Linked DNA regions of Rhodoligotrophos defluvii. The protein of the gene in region 1 binds, or shares a complex with, the protein of each later gene. Links are inferred from orthologs where the notes say so. Each region holds a gene or a part of one and is shown in the gene's direction. Other genes may lie near its edges.

Evidence for each region.
Region 2: the proteins of E4P09_RS25335 (region 1) and dnaG are in contact, whole or in part, in a crystal structure (PDB 2R6A), measured with the Geobacillus stearothermophilus proteins. The link is inferred for Rhodoligotrophos defluvii from one-to-one orthologs. Residues at the interface, in WP_033016901.1 of Geobacillus stearothermophilus: Ser13, Glu15, Ala16, Gln18, Glu91, Leu92, Asp94, Ala95, Val96, Pro97, Thr98, Ala99, Ala100, Asn101, Tyr104, Tyr105, Ile108; in WP_049624496.1 of Geobacillus stearothermophilus: Lys456, Leu457, Leu458, Pro459, Ala460, Asn463, Ala464, Leu467, Leu535, Leu536, Ile537, Ala538, Gln544, Glu545, Asp548, Tyr549, His552.

The regions. Positions count from the first base shown.
Region 1 is NZ_SZZM01000010.1:42,147-48,946, reverse strand. Bases 1,952-4,948 are described here. They hold E4P09_RS25335 (replicative DNA helicase), read left to right. Parts: upstream 1,952-2,695; coding sequence 2,696-4,201; downstream 4,202-4,948. Other genes in these bases: alr (alanine racemase), read left to right, coding at 4,215-4,948; E4P09_RS25340 (cyclopropane fatty acid synthase), read left to right, coding at 1,952-2,500. In the rest of the region: E4P09_RS25350 (DUF2232 domain-containing protein), read left to right, coding at 1-370; rplI (50S ribosomal protein L9), read left to right, coding at 409-999; more of E4P09_RS25340, read left to right, coding at 1,244-1,951; more of alr, read left to right, coding at 4,949-5,414; E4P09_RS25325 (MlaE family ABC transporter permease), read left to right, coding at 5,584-6,354; E4P09_RS25320 (ABC transporter ATP-binding protein), read left to right, coding at 6,369-6,800. UniProt on the Escherichia coli protein: The main replicative DNA helicase, it participates in initiation and elongation during chromosome replication. Travels ahead of the DNA replisome, separating dsDNA into templates for DNA synthesis.
Region 2 is NZ_SZZM01000009.1:43,588-50,325, reverse strand. Bases 3,804-6,738 are described here. They hold dnaG (DNA primase), read left to right. Parts: upstream 3,804-4,247; coding sequence 4,248-6,230; downstream 6,231-6,738. Other genes in these bases: rpoD (RNA polymerase sigma factor RpoD), read left to right, coding at 6,418-6,738; E4P09_RS24995 (hypothetical protein), read left to right, coding at 3,804-4,128. Also shown: E4P09_RS25020 (methyltransferase family protein), read left to right, coding at 1-148; E4P09_RS25015 (hypothetical protein), read right to left, coding at 218-448; E4P09_RS25010 (hypothetical protein), read left to right, coding at 920-1,456; carA (glutamine-hydrolyzing carbamoyl-phosphate synthase small subunit), read right to left, coding at 1,542-2,807; E4P09_RS25000 (GatB/YqeY domain-containing protein), read left to right, coding at 3,019-3,483; more of E4P09_RS24995, read left to right, coding at 3,589-3,803. UniProt on the Escherichia coli protein: RNA polymerase that catalyzes the synthesis of short RNA molecules used as primers for DNA polymerase during DNA replication.

The DNA.
Region 1 (6,800 bases):
GCGGATCGTGGTCATGTCCGGACGAACCTTGCGGCCATGGGCGCCCTTCAGCGCCCTTGCCTTTCCGCGCAGCGCCGCCTTGGCGCCGCTTGCCGCGCTGATCGCCGCTCTCCTCCCCGGCACCATAGGCCTCATCGGCGAGGTCTTCGTTGCGCTGCTGCTGACCGCCTTTGCCATCGTCGGGCTGGCCACGATCCACAAGCGCACGCTGGGCATGGCTTCGCGCCCGCTGCTGCTCGGCGCGCTTTACGCGACCATCATCGTGTTCAACTGGCTCGTCGTACTTGCCCTCTCCGGCCTGGGCATAGCCCAGACGCTGATGCGGCCGGCTGTTGGTCCAAGCCAGGGCGGACCGCCGACTACAACCTGACCATCTTCAATATTCGGAAAAGAACAGGAGCACCGAACATGCATGTCATTCTTCTCGAACGGGTCGAAAAGCTCGGCGCCATGGGCGATGTCGTAAAGGTCCGCGACGGCTATGCGCGCAACTATCTCCTGCCGAAAGGCAAGGCGCTGCGCGCCAGCGAGGAGAACAAGAAGCGCTTCGAGGCCCAACGCGAGACGCTGGAGCAGCGCAATGCGGAGCGGAAGTCGAAGGCCGAGCAGCAGGCGGCCTCGATCGACGGCAAGACCTTCGTGGTGATTCGCCAGGCGGGCGAATCGGGCCAGCTTTATGGATCGGTCAGCACCCGCGACATCGCCGAGGTGATCACCGCCGAGACCGGCACCGAGGTGGTGCGCAACCAGGTGGTGCTCGATCACCCCATCAAGACGATCGGCATGACCCAGGTGCGCATCGCGCTGCACCCGGAAGTGCCGGTCACGGTCACCCTGAATGTCGCCCGTTCGGCGGACGAGGCGGACGCCCAGGCCCGCGGCGAAAATCTCGCGATTCCGGTGGACGAGCGGCTTGCGGCCATGGAAGCGGCCGGCTTTGACGAGATCGAGGCGGCAACCGAGGAGATGGAAGCGGCCGCCACCCCCGAGCGCGAATGAGACCATGCCCCGCGCCCGCCCTTGGGCGCGGGGATCAGCACCGGAACGAAGCTTCTCACTCCGGCAGGAAGAGGTGAAAATTTACAGATCTCCGCTATCGTCCTGGCAGGTCTGAGATTTGAGCATGTCGCCCTGGTTGCCGTTGCGAAACCGACATGATTAAATTGCTAGCGGGGTTGAACTTCGTTGCTCCGGCGGCTGGCGTGAATGTGACGGCACACAGGCGCTGGAGAAGGAGCTTCCGGTGCTGTCGGTCCTCAATCATGTGCTGGATTTCATCGTCCGTGCTGGCACGCTCGTTCTGATCGACGCCAAGGGGCGCTCTCACCGTTTCGGCGACGATACCGGAGAGCCGGTGGTGGTGCGCATCACCGACCCATCCGTATACCGTAAGCTTTCCCTGAACCCCGAGCTTCGCCTCGGCGAGGTGTACATGGATGGCACCTTCCGCATGGAGCAGGGCGACATCTATGACTTCCTCGCGCTGGTCTTCGCCAATCTGGAAAAGCGACGGTATCCGCAATGGCTGAACCTCTGGGGTCAGCTGCGCTACCGCTTGCGGCGCTTCCACCAGCACAATCCGATCGGGCGCGCCCAGCGCCACATCGCCCACCACTATGACCTGAACGGCACGCTCTACGATCTCTTCCTCGATCGCGACCGGCAATATTCCTGCGCTTATTTCGACCAGCCGACCAGCAGCCTCGAGGAGGCGCAGCTGTCGAAGAAGCGGCATCTGGCCGCCAAGCTTTACCTCAAGCCCGGCCAGCGGGTGCTCGACATCGGCTCCGGCTGGGGTGGCCTCGGCCTCTACCTCGCCGAGATCGCCGAGGTGGAGGTGACGGGCGTCACCCTGTCGGAAGAGCAGTTCAAGCTGTCGAACGAGCGTGCCGCGAGCCGCGGCCTGTCGAACCGCGTCCGCTTCCTGCTGCAGGACTATCGCAGCTTGACCGGCAGGTTCGACCGCATCGTTTCCGTCGGCATGTTTGAGCATGTCGGTGTCGGCCATTATACGGAATTCTTCGAGACCGTGCGCGAGCTGCTCACCGAGGACGGCGTGGCGGTGCTGCATTCGATCAACCGCTCCGACGGTCCCGGTGCCACCAATCCGTGGATCGCCAAATACATCTTCCCGGGCGGCGCCATACCCGCTCTGTCCGAAGTCGTTCCCGTCATCGAGCGCACCGGCCTCTACGTCACCGATATCGAGATCCTGCGGCTCCACTACGCGGAGACCCTGCGGGAGTGGCGCCGCCGCTTCCTGGCGAGCTGGGACCGCGCCAAGGCGCTCTATGACGAGCGGTTCTGCCGCATGTGGGAATTCTATCTGGCCGCCTCCGAGACGGCCTTCCGCTTTCAGGGCATGAACAATTTCCAGATCCAGTTCACCAAGAGCCAGCACAGCCTGCCCATGACTCGCGACTACATGATCGAGGAGGAACGGCGGCTGCGGCGTCGCGAGATCGATGGACGTCACTTGGTCTCCGTCCCGGCCGAGTGAAGTGCCGTGCCAAAGCGATCACCGCCTGGCGCGGCTGCGCCAATCATGTCACGCTCTCTGAAAAAGTAAGCGGCTTTGCGAATCGTCGGGCGTTGTGACCCGCGGGTCACCCGCTTCTGTGGATAGTGCGCACAGGCGGGGCGAGGTCTCAATCTGATGCTCCGCAAGCCCTCTCCCTTACGGTAACTAGGCTAAATGGAACGCGCCCAGACCTATTCGAGCATCGATCCGCATCCGGCCGGCAACGAACTGGCATACCGGTCGCTCCCTCACAACATCGAGGCTGAGCAGGCCCTGCTCGGGGCGATCCTGGTCAACAACGAGGCCTGCGAGCGGGTGGCGGATTTTCTCAAGCCCGAGCACTTCTTCGAGCCTGTCCACGCTCGCATTTACGAGGCGATTTTCCGCCTGGTGCGCGCGGGCAAGCTTGCCTCGCCCGTCACCCTCAAGACCTTTTTTGATCGCGACCAGTCCTTGGCCGAGATCGGTGGGCCGGCTTACCTCGCCAGGCTCGCGGCATCGGCCACCACGATCATCAATGCGCAGGAATACGGGCGCACCATCTATGATCTGGCCGTCAGGCGGCGCTTGATCGAGATCGGCACCGATGTGGTGAACGCATCCTATGACGCCCCTGTCGACATCGGCCCGCGAGAGCTCATCGAGGAAGCGGAACAGGGCTTGTACGAGCTGGCGGAAACGGGGCGCTACGGCAAGGGTTTCCGCGGCTTTGGCGAAGCCTTGACCGAGGCCATCGATATGGCGGCGGCAGCTTACGAGCGCGACGGTGGTCTCTCCGGCATTTCCTGCGGCCTCACCGACATCGACGCCAAGATGGGCGGCCTGCAGCGATCGGATCTCGTCGTGCTGGCTGGGCGGCCGGCCATGGGCAAGACCGCGCTCGCCACCAACATCGCCTATAACGTCGCCCGCGCCTACCGCTCGGAGCGGGTGGCGGACGGGACCGAAAGGGTGCTGGAAGGCGGCGTCGTGGCCTTCTTCTCCCTGGAAATGTCGGCCGAGCAGCTCGCCACCCGTATTCTGTCCGAGCAGGCCGAGATCCCATCCGAGCGCATCCGCCGCGGCAAGATCACCGAGGAGGAATTCCGCAGGCTGACGGCGGTCAGCCAGGAGATGCAGACCCTGCCTTTGTATATCGACGACACCGGCGGCCTCACCATCGCCCAGCTCGCGGCCCGGGCGCGCCGGCTCAAGCGGCAGCGCGGCTTGGGCCTCGTCGTTGTGGATTATCTTCAGCTGCTTGCCGGTTCCTCGCGGCGTTCGGCCGAAGGGCGGGTGCAGGAAATAACCGAGATCACGACCGGCCTTAAGGCCTTGGCCAAGGAACTGGATGTGCCGGTGCTCGCACTCTCGCAGCTCTCACGCCAAGTCGAGCAGCGGGATGACAAGCGGCCTCAGCTTGCAGATTTGCGCGAATCAGGCTCGATTGAGCAGGACGCTGACGTTGTCATGTTCGTTTATCGTGAGGAATATTATCTCCAACGCAAGGAACCGAAGCCGAATACTCCGGAACATTTCGAATGGCAGGACGCCATGAACAAGGTGACCGGTCTTGCCGAGGTCATCATTGGAAAGCAGAGGCACGGCCCCACCGGCACAATTCAGCTGTATTTCGACGCAAGCCTGACAAAATTTCAAAATCATATCGCGAATGAATATCTCCCAGAACGATTTGAGTGATCCAACTGCGCTGATGAGTGACACCGAGCACCTTCAAGAGAATCCGTCGCCGGACGCGGATGAGCCGTCCTCCGAGCTTGCCGGAGGCACGCTGATGATCGATCTGCGTGCTATCCAGGCGAATTATCGCTATCTCGCCGGCCGGGTCGGCCAGACGGAGTGCGGCGCCGCGGTGAAGGCAGATGCCTACGGGCTCGGCATGATTCCGGTGAGCCAGGCCTTGTGGGCTGCGGGCTGCCGCACCTTCTTCGTGGCTCTGCCTTGCGAAGGCGCCAAGCTGCGGCAGACCTTGCCGGAAGCGACCATTTACCTCCTCGGTGGCCTGTTGCCGGGTAGCGCCGGCTATCTCGCCCAGCATAACCTGCAGCCGATCCTTTCTTCCATCGAGGAGATCGGCGAGTGGGCGCAGTTCTGCCGCGATCAGGACAGGCGGCTGCCCGCCGGCATCCACGTGGACACCGGCATCAACCGGCTCGGCCTCACCAGTGCCCAGGTCGAGTGCCTGGCCGCGAGCCACAAGGATCTCGGCGCGTTCCGGATCACCTTGATCATCAGCCATCTCGCCTGCGCCGATACGCCGAACGCGCCCATGAACCGTGAGCAACTGGCCACGTTCGACCGGCTGCGCGCCATGCTGCCGCATGCACGCGCCAGCATTGCCAACTCCGCCGGCACCCTCAACGTGCCCGATTTCCACTATGATCTCGTCCGGCCGGGCATCGCGCTCTATGGGGGCAAGCCTTTGGCCGATCGCGCCAATCCCATGAAGCAGGTGGTTAGCCTCTATGGCACCGTGCTCAGCGTGCGTGAGGTCAAGGCGGGCGAAAGCGTGGGATACAGTGCCACCTGGCGCTCCGAGCGCAACGCGCAGATCGCCATCATCAGCGTGGGCTATGCGGACGGTTTCTTCCGCTGCCTCAGTGGTTCGAGCCGGTCCGAACGTGCCCATATCTTCATCGGCGGCCAGTTTGCCCCCGTGGTGGGCCGCGTCTCCATGGACATGATCACGGTCGACGTCACTGACGTTCCGCCCGATTTCGCCCGCAGAGGCGGTCGCGCCGAGCTGATCGGCCCTCATATCACCATCGACGATCTTGCCCGCTGGGCCGAGACCATCCCCTATGAGGTCTTGACCGCCTTGGGCCCGCGATACTGCCGGCTCTATTCGCCATACGATCAGCGCCAGGACCGCGGTTCGCGCCAGGACCTCTGATCACACCGGCTTTGCGATTAGCCTCTTCCGAGCAGGGGCTGCTCCGGGCTATAGAACTCTCCCAGTCGTGAGAGCGAGCCAGCGGTTCGTTTTCGAGAACTTCGTCCCGGCATGTTGCGCCGGCCTTTGCGGGCCGGCGGGATGTGTCCACGTCTGTGAGGCTCAGCCCTTGAACATTCTCGCCAGTGTCGGCCGGATCACGCTGCGGTTTTGCGAGGAAGTCGGCCGGCTGTCGATCTTCCTGTGGAATGCGGTCTTCCACACCGCCGTCCCGCCTTACTTCGGCCGGCAGATCCTCGAGCAGATGCTGCGGATCGGTTACAATTCCCTGTTCGTGGTGGGCCTCACCGCCTTCTTCACCGGCGCCGCTCTCGCCTTGCAGATCTATGTCGGCGGCTCGCGCTTCAATGCGGAAAGCATCGTTGCGCAGATCGTGGCCATCGGCATCACCCGCGAGCTCGGGCCGGTGCTCACCGGCCTGATCGTCGCCGGCCGGGTCAGCGCCGCGATTGCGGCCGAGCTCGGCACCATGCGCGTGACCGAGCAGATCGATGCCCTGACCACCCTTTCGACCAACCCGTTCAAATATCTGGTGGCGCCGCGCATCATCTCGGCGGTGATCACCGTGCCGATCCTGGTGGCGATCGCCGACACCATCGGCATTTTCGGCGGCTATATCGTGGGCACCCGCAGCCTCGGTTTCAACTCCACCGCCTATATCAGCAGCACCGTCGATTTTCTCGAGCCCGGCGACGTGCTGTCGGGCTTGGCCAAGGCGGCGGTGTTCGGCTTCGTCATCGCGGTGATGGGCTGCTACCAGGGCTACTACAGCCGCGGCGGCGCGCAAGGCGTGGGTCGCGCCACCACCAATGCCGTGGTCTCGGCCTCGATCCTCATCCTGGCCGTGAACTACATCATGACCTCGCTCATCTTCTCGTAAGGTTGAATGACACCATGGCAGCAAGCCCCCATATCGAGCTGAAGGGCGTCCGCAAGAGTTTCGGGCCGAAGACGGTGCTGGACGGCGTCGACCTCGCCGTCGACCGCGGCAAGTCTCTGGTGGTGATCGGCGGCTCGGGATCGGGCAAGTCGGTCAGCCTGAAATGCATTCTCGGGCTCATCCGCCCCGATGCCGGCTCGATCAAGGTCGACGGTGTCGAAACGGTGGGAATGCGTGGGCAGGCCCGCGACGAGATGCTGCGCAAGTTCGGCATGCTCTTCCAGGGTGCCGCCTTGTTCGACAGCCTGACCGTCTGGGAGAATGTGGCCTTCGGCCTGATCCAGGGCAAGCAGATGCCGCGGGAAGAGGCGCGGGAGATCGCCCATGAGAAGCTCGGCCAGGTCGGCCTCGGCCGCGAGGTGGGCGAGCTCTCGCCGGCAGAGCTG
Region 2 (6,738 bases), on another replicon or contig:
CGGGGTGGGGGGTCTGCTGGCGGTGCTCACGCTGGTGCCGCTGGTTGCGCGGATGAATGCGGAAGAACGCTTCCTGCGGCATGAGTTCGGTGCCGAATACGACGCCTATAGCCGCCGGACGTGGCGGCTGGTGCCGGGAATCTACTAACGGCGGGCTAAACAAGTCGAGCCCGCCAGATCAAAACGGATCTGGCGGGCTAGCAAGGAAACTGCTGCTTTAGGCGTCGCGGCATTCCGCGATCGCGCAGGGCTCGACCGTGATCATTGCGGCCGGGGGCCATGCTTGATTCTTGATGGCCGTGACATTGCGGCCCGAGTGAGCCGATGCCACTGGGCTCGCAGCGATCTTCGGCTGAGCAGATTCGACCGCCGACGGTGTCACCGCCGTTGCCAGGCCGCTAACCAGCCCCGCAGCGACCAGCATTGCCATGATAAAACGTCCCGTCATGTTCTTGCTCCCGCACCTCGGCGGTATCTCTCTCTTATCCGCTCAGATTGCGGAGAAGTAAAACGCCTTCGAGGAACCTGGCCTGAATAGTGCGTTCATTTTGCGTTCATCATTTGGAAACCAAGGACTTCTCGCAGCGCGTCGTCCTGTGCTTCCGGTTTGCTGTTCAATCCCAGAACGTGGACGATCTGGAAGCGGTTCCCTAAAATTGCTCACGTTTACGAGATTTCGCTTGACTTGGCCCGAGACGGGCGAATCGGAGGCGGCCCGTGCACGCGGGCCCACGGTTCGGTCCATGGAGGCCCTAGGCTTACCCTGAAGGAGATCGTCATTGAGTGAATCCAACCCGCGTGAGCACGCCTGTGAGGATTGGCGTGTCTCCCCGTGTATAGAGTACCGGCGGGGTTGAAGTAAGAGTATATTTTCTATATTAGCCAACGTGTTTATTTTTATATGCTTGGGAGACTTAAAATGCCTTCTGGATTTATAGAAAATTTTTCAAAAGATTTGGGAGAGTTCAGGAAGTTTGTTGACGGTAGCGTGTTTGGAATTGAGACGGGCGTGGACGCCATCGGCCTGCTCAGAGATCAAGACATCGCTCGAATTGCGGGCCCGTTGAGACCTTCAGATCTCAGCTATCTGTCGAATGAGATAAGTGAGTTCAAACGCCACTGGTCAAAGCCGGCAATCTATCTGGGCAACAGCATCCATGATGCTGACCCAAACTCACATCTGCTGAACCAGATATGGAATATCAAGCAAGCAGGTTTGGGCTTGGCCGATGCCCTGAACCTCGAACTGCATAATCGGGCGCCTGGTTGGATCGAGCGCGTCAACGCCCTCGCAACCGAGCTGCGACAGCACGTGGACCGAGGGTTGGTGCATTTGGAAATGATCGGCTACGAGGCCGCCGACCGGTATTGGGGAGAGGCTGGAGGAAATCATTTCGGCGTTGAGCCGGCATCTCATGCCGGACCGCAGCCAAGCGATTTCAATGCGATGCACTGAAATCTTGCGAGATTGATTCCGCGAAGGTTCCCGCAGGCCGGTTCGGTGAAGGTCAGCTTCGAGGGAGAAGCCCTGCCGAAAACGGTTACGTCGTATCACCCTGCTTCTTGCGCTCGATCAGGTCGATGAAGCGCTTGAAGAGGTAGTGACTGTCCTGCGGCCCCGGGGAGGCCTCGGGATGGTATTGCACCGAAAACACCGGCTTGTCCTTCAGGGCGATACCGCAATTGGTGCCGTCGAACAGGGAAACGTGAGTCTCTTCAACATCTTCCGGCAATGACTCGCGATCCACGGTGAAGCCGTGGTTCATGGAGGTGATCTCCACCTTGCCGGTGGTGTGATCCTTGACCGGATGGTTGGCGCCATGATGGCCCTGGTGCATCTTGCGTGTCTTCGCGCCGACGGCCAAAGCCAGCATCTGGTGGCCAAGGCAGATGCCGAACACCGGCTTGCCTGACGAGATGAGCTTCCGGATCTCCGGGACGGCATATTGGCCAGTGGCGGCAGGATCGCCAGGGCCGTTCGAGAGGAAGACCCCGTCGGGGTCGAGGGCGAGGATGTCTTCCGCGGCGCTGGTGGCCGGCACCACCGTGACCTTGCACCCCTGGCTCGCGAGGCAGCGCAGAATATTGCGTTTCAGCCCGTAGTCGACCGCAACGACGTGGTAGCGCGGTTGTTCCTGGCGGCCGAAGCCCTCGGGCCACTGCCAGAGGGTCTCGTCCCAGTCGTAGCGCTGCGTGGCCGAGACCTCCGGCACCAGGTCCATGCCCTCGAGCCCGGGCCACGCGGCCGCCTCCTGCTTCAAGGCATCGATGTCGAACGCGCCGCGGGCATTGTGGGCGATCACGGCATTGACGAAGCCGCGGTCGCGGATCAGGCCGGTCAGCGCGCGGGTGTCGACACCGCTGATGCCGATGATGCCGCGCACCTTGAGCCAATGGTCGAAATGGCGCTGGGCCCGGTAATTCGAAGGCTCGGTGATCGCCGTCTTCAGCACGCAGCCGCGCACATGGGAGGACGCGAGATTGGCCGTCTCGATATCCTCGTCATTGGCCCCCACATTGCCGATATGAGGAAAGGTAAAAGCGATGATCTGGCCGGCATAGGAGGGATCGGTGAGAATCTCCTGATAGCCGGTGATGGCCGTGTTGAAGCATACTTCGCCAACCGCTGAGCCCTCAGCACCGATGCCGAACCCTTCGATGACCGTGCCGTCAGCCAGGACGAGGAGGGCTGTCGGCTTCGGGACGGTCCAGCCGCCGAGAGCGCCTGCCCGACGGAGCCGCTCGCCGGCAGCCGTGGACGATTCCTCCGGCCCCAGGGCCGGATCGGTTTGGGAAGGGGTCGACATGGGTATCTCCCTCGGAGAGGCCTGGCGGCGACGCGCGGGCTCGGGGCCGGGCAAGCCGGCGAGCGGGTCGCGCCATGGGTAATTGGGCGTTACGTATGGGACGGGACAACGGAGGTCAATAGGCGAGGTGCGGCAAATGGGGTGGCGTCTGCCGCCCGGGGCCTGATATAGGCATGGCTATTGCCTCTCATTGCAAATGGAGACGAGATCAATGAGCGCGACCATCCGCGAGCGGGTCAATGAGGGCTTGAAGGCGGCGATGAAGTCACAGGACAAGCGCCGCATATCGACGCTGCGCCTGATCAATGCCGCGGTGAAGGACCGGATCATCCACAACCGCGGGGCCGGCAAGGGCGATGAGCTCGATGACGCGGAGCTCCTGGACATTCTCGCCCGCATGATCAAGCAACGGGAGGAATCACAGCAGGTCTACGAGCAGGCCGGCCGGCTGGAGCTCGCGGAGCAGGAGCGGGAGGAAATCGCGGTCATCCGCGAGTTCATGCCGCGGCAACTGAGCGAGGCGGAGGTGCAGACCGCCGTCGACGGCATCATCGCCGAGCTTGGTGCGAGCGGCCTCAAGGACATGGGCCGGGTCATGGCGGAGCTGAAATCGCGGCATGCCGGGGCGCTGGACGTGGCAAAGGCCGGAGCGATCGCCAAGGAGAAGCTGAAGTAGTGAGCGTCTCGGCCTTGTGGCAGTGGCAATACCCGCCAAGTTGAGCTATCGAGGCCACATCGCCTGGAGGTTATTTGTTGGAAATGCATTTTTTGAGGAATTGTGATGAGAAGATTGCCAGAGGGTCCGCGCGAGGTGGTTTCAACGCCGATTAAGGAAATTCTTCCCGCCAATCTCGTCCGTCTCGACGAATTGAGCAGCAATATTGCCATTCTCAACAGGCAATTGGAGATGGGGGTCAGGCCCAGCGGGGTGCTCATCAGCGAAACGGTCGGCAAGCTCAAAGAGACGACCAAGCCATTGGCGGTGCGAGCTCCGGACCTGGAGATGTCGCTTTATGGTGCACAGGTTGCCGCAGAGGTGAAGCGGCAAGCCATCAGCGAAGTGCGCCAACTCACCGAAAGCATCAAGGATACTGACGCGAAGCTTCGCGGCGAGCTGACCGCGCTCTTGCAGGGGAAGAGTGCCGATCAGGTGCAAGGCCTTCATCACTACCATGGGGCGGTGAGCACGGCGATGAGCAGGCTCGAGGCGATCGAGAAGCTGGCGGCCGAGAATGTGCCGGTGGAAGATCCGTTCCACAGGCCGCCGGATCCCGGTCATGCCGATGCTTCGGGAGCTACGGACTTTCATTCGATGCATTGAGACGGCTGGCCTACTTAGATGGGCTTGGACGTTGATCCGACACTCGCCGTCGATTAACCAGATTGCGCCGGACACAGGCGCGTGCTTGCGCTAGTCTGGCCGATCGACGGACGGGTGCCATGCGGTTTTCAGACAGTTTCCTCGACGAGATCCGCCAGCGTGTGCCGATTTCCCAGGTGGTGGGGCGCAAGGTCGTTTGGGACCGGCGCAAGTCCATGCCGCAGAGGGGCGACTATTGGGCCTGCTGTCCTTTCCACCAGGAGAAATCTCCTTCTTTCCATGCGGATGACCGGAAGGGTCGCTACCACTGCTTCGGTTGCAAGGCCTCAGGCGACATCTTCACCTTCTTGACCGAGAAGGAAGGCCTGAGCTTTCCCGAGGCGGTCGAGCGGCTGGCGGCGGAAGCCGGCTTGCCGATGCCCGAACCCTCGCCCGAGATGCGGCAGCGGGAGGAGAAGCGCACGAGCCTCATCGAGGTGATGGAGCTGGCGGCCCGCTTCTTCGAGGGGCAGCTGGCCGGGCGGGGCGGCGAGGGGGCCCGCCGCTATCTCGATAGCCGCGGCATGCGGGAGGACCTGCGGCGGCGCTTCCGCCTGGGCTTCGCCCCGGACGACCGCTATGCACTCAAGACCCATCTCGCCGAGAAGGGTGTCACGACCCAGCAGATGGTGGAGGCCGGGCTGCTGATTGCCGGCGACGACATCCCCGTGCCCTATGACCGGTTCCGCAACCGCGTCATGTTTCCCATCAATGATGCGCGGGGCAGGGTGGTGGCGTTCGGCGGCCGCGCGCTTTCGCCCACGGCGCAGGCGAAATATCTCAACTCGCCGGAGACGGAGCTCTTCCACAAGAGCGCGATGCTCTACAATCTCGACCGGGCACGGAAGCCCGCCTACGAGGCGGGCGCGATCGTGGTGGTCGAGGGCTATATGGACGTCATCGCTCTGGATGGCGTCGGCATCGACCATGTGGTTGCGCCCATGGGCACGGCGCTCACGGCCGAACAGCTGAAGCTGCTGTGGAAGGCCGCAGCCGAGCCGGTGCTGTGCTTCGATGGCGACGAGGCAGGCCTCAAGGCAGCCTACCGGGCCCTCGACACGGCGCTGCCGGAGCTGCGGCCCGGCTATTCCCTGCGGTTTGCCTTCCTGCCGGAGGGGCAGGATCCCGACGACCTGGTGCGGCATGGCGGCCCCGCGGCCATGCTGGGCGCGCTCGAGGCGGCGGTGCCGATGGCCGACGTGCTGTGGCGGCGGGAGAGCGAGGCGGCCGACCTGACGACGCCGGAGCGCCGCGCCGCCTTCGAGGCGAAGCTGGACGAGGCGGTCGAGCGAATCAGCGATGCGCGAATCAAGGCACATTACCGCAGCCATTTCCGCGAACGGCTAGCCGGCCTTTGGGGAGGGCGGCGCCAGCCGTTCGTGCCGCGGGGACGAGGCTACCGGGGGGCAGGGGCCCCTTCGAGCCTCGCGCGTTATCCCGGGGGCAATGTGGACCAGTGGCGGCGCGGCCGGGCGCCGCTGCCGCACTGGTTGCTGCCCTCAAGCCCAACGCCCGCCTTGCGGGCCCGTGTCGCGGCCACCGGAGGGGACGCCGCGGCCGGTGACCGGCGCGAGCGGCTGATCATGCTCACGCTTCTCAACCACCCGTATCTGATCGAGCCGAATCCCGAGGCTGTGGCAGAGCTGGAGCTGTCAAGCCCGGTTCTTGACAGGCTGCGCCGCGAAATCCTAGATATCGCCGCTTTGGTGGAAGGCCTTGACAGGACAGAATTGCGGAACCACCTCACGGCGAGAGGTTACGCGGAGGTCCTCGCAAGGCTCGAGTCCGGATTCACGCATCGTAGCGATTGGTTTGCGTTTCCAGATGCTGCCGCTGAGGATACGTCCGTTGCTTGGCTCCATATGGTCGCGTTGCACAGGAAGGCCGGTATATTGCGTCGAGAGCTAGCGGATGCAGAACGGGCCTTTGCGGAGAACCCTACGGAGGAGACAGAACTGCGGTTGAACGAAGCCAGCGCCCAATTCCGATCGACATTCGGCGAGGAGGCCGCGATCGAGGGGTTCGGGGAGGCTTCGGGTCGGCAAGGGGGATCTGCCGTTTAGACCGCAATGGCGGGATTGCGGCCCCATGATGCAAATGGCAGGGCTGGGCGACGGGTGGCCGGAGCGAGGCCGCGGTAGCTGTTGTGTTTAGGCAAGTGTGCCCCCGCGCGGGGCGCCAATCGCGATGGAAACAGTGGGCGTCTTCCCCTTGGCGGGCAGGCGAGCATAGGTCGGCGGAGACGAACGGATGAGCACGAGCACGGCGGAAGAAGCGGAAGTCCAGGAAAGCGTGCCGGAGAACCAGGACGGTCCGCTGCTGGATATGTCCGATGCCGCCGTGAAGCGGATGATCAAGCTCGCCAAGCAGCGCGGCTATGTGACCTATGACGAGCTGAACGAGGTGCTGCCCTCGGAAGAGGTCTCCTCAGAGCAGATCGAAGACATCATGGCGATGCTCTCTGAAATGGGCATCAACGTGGTGGAGAGCGAGGAGGAGACCGAGGAGGCTCTCGAGGCGGCCGACAGGGTCGAGGCGGCCTTGCCGGTCAAGCGCGAGCGCGCCGCCACG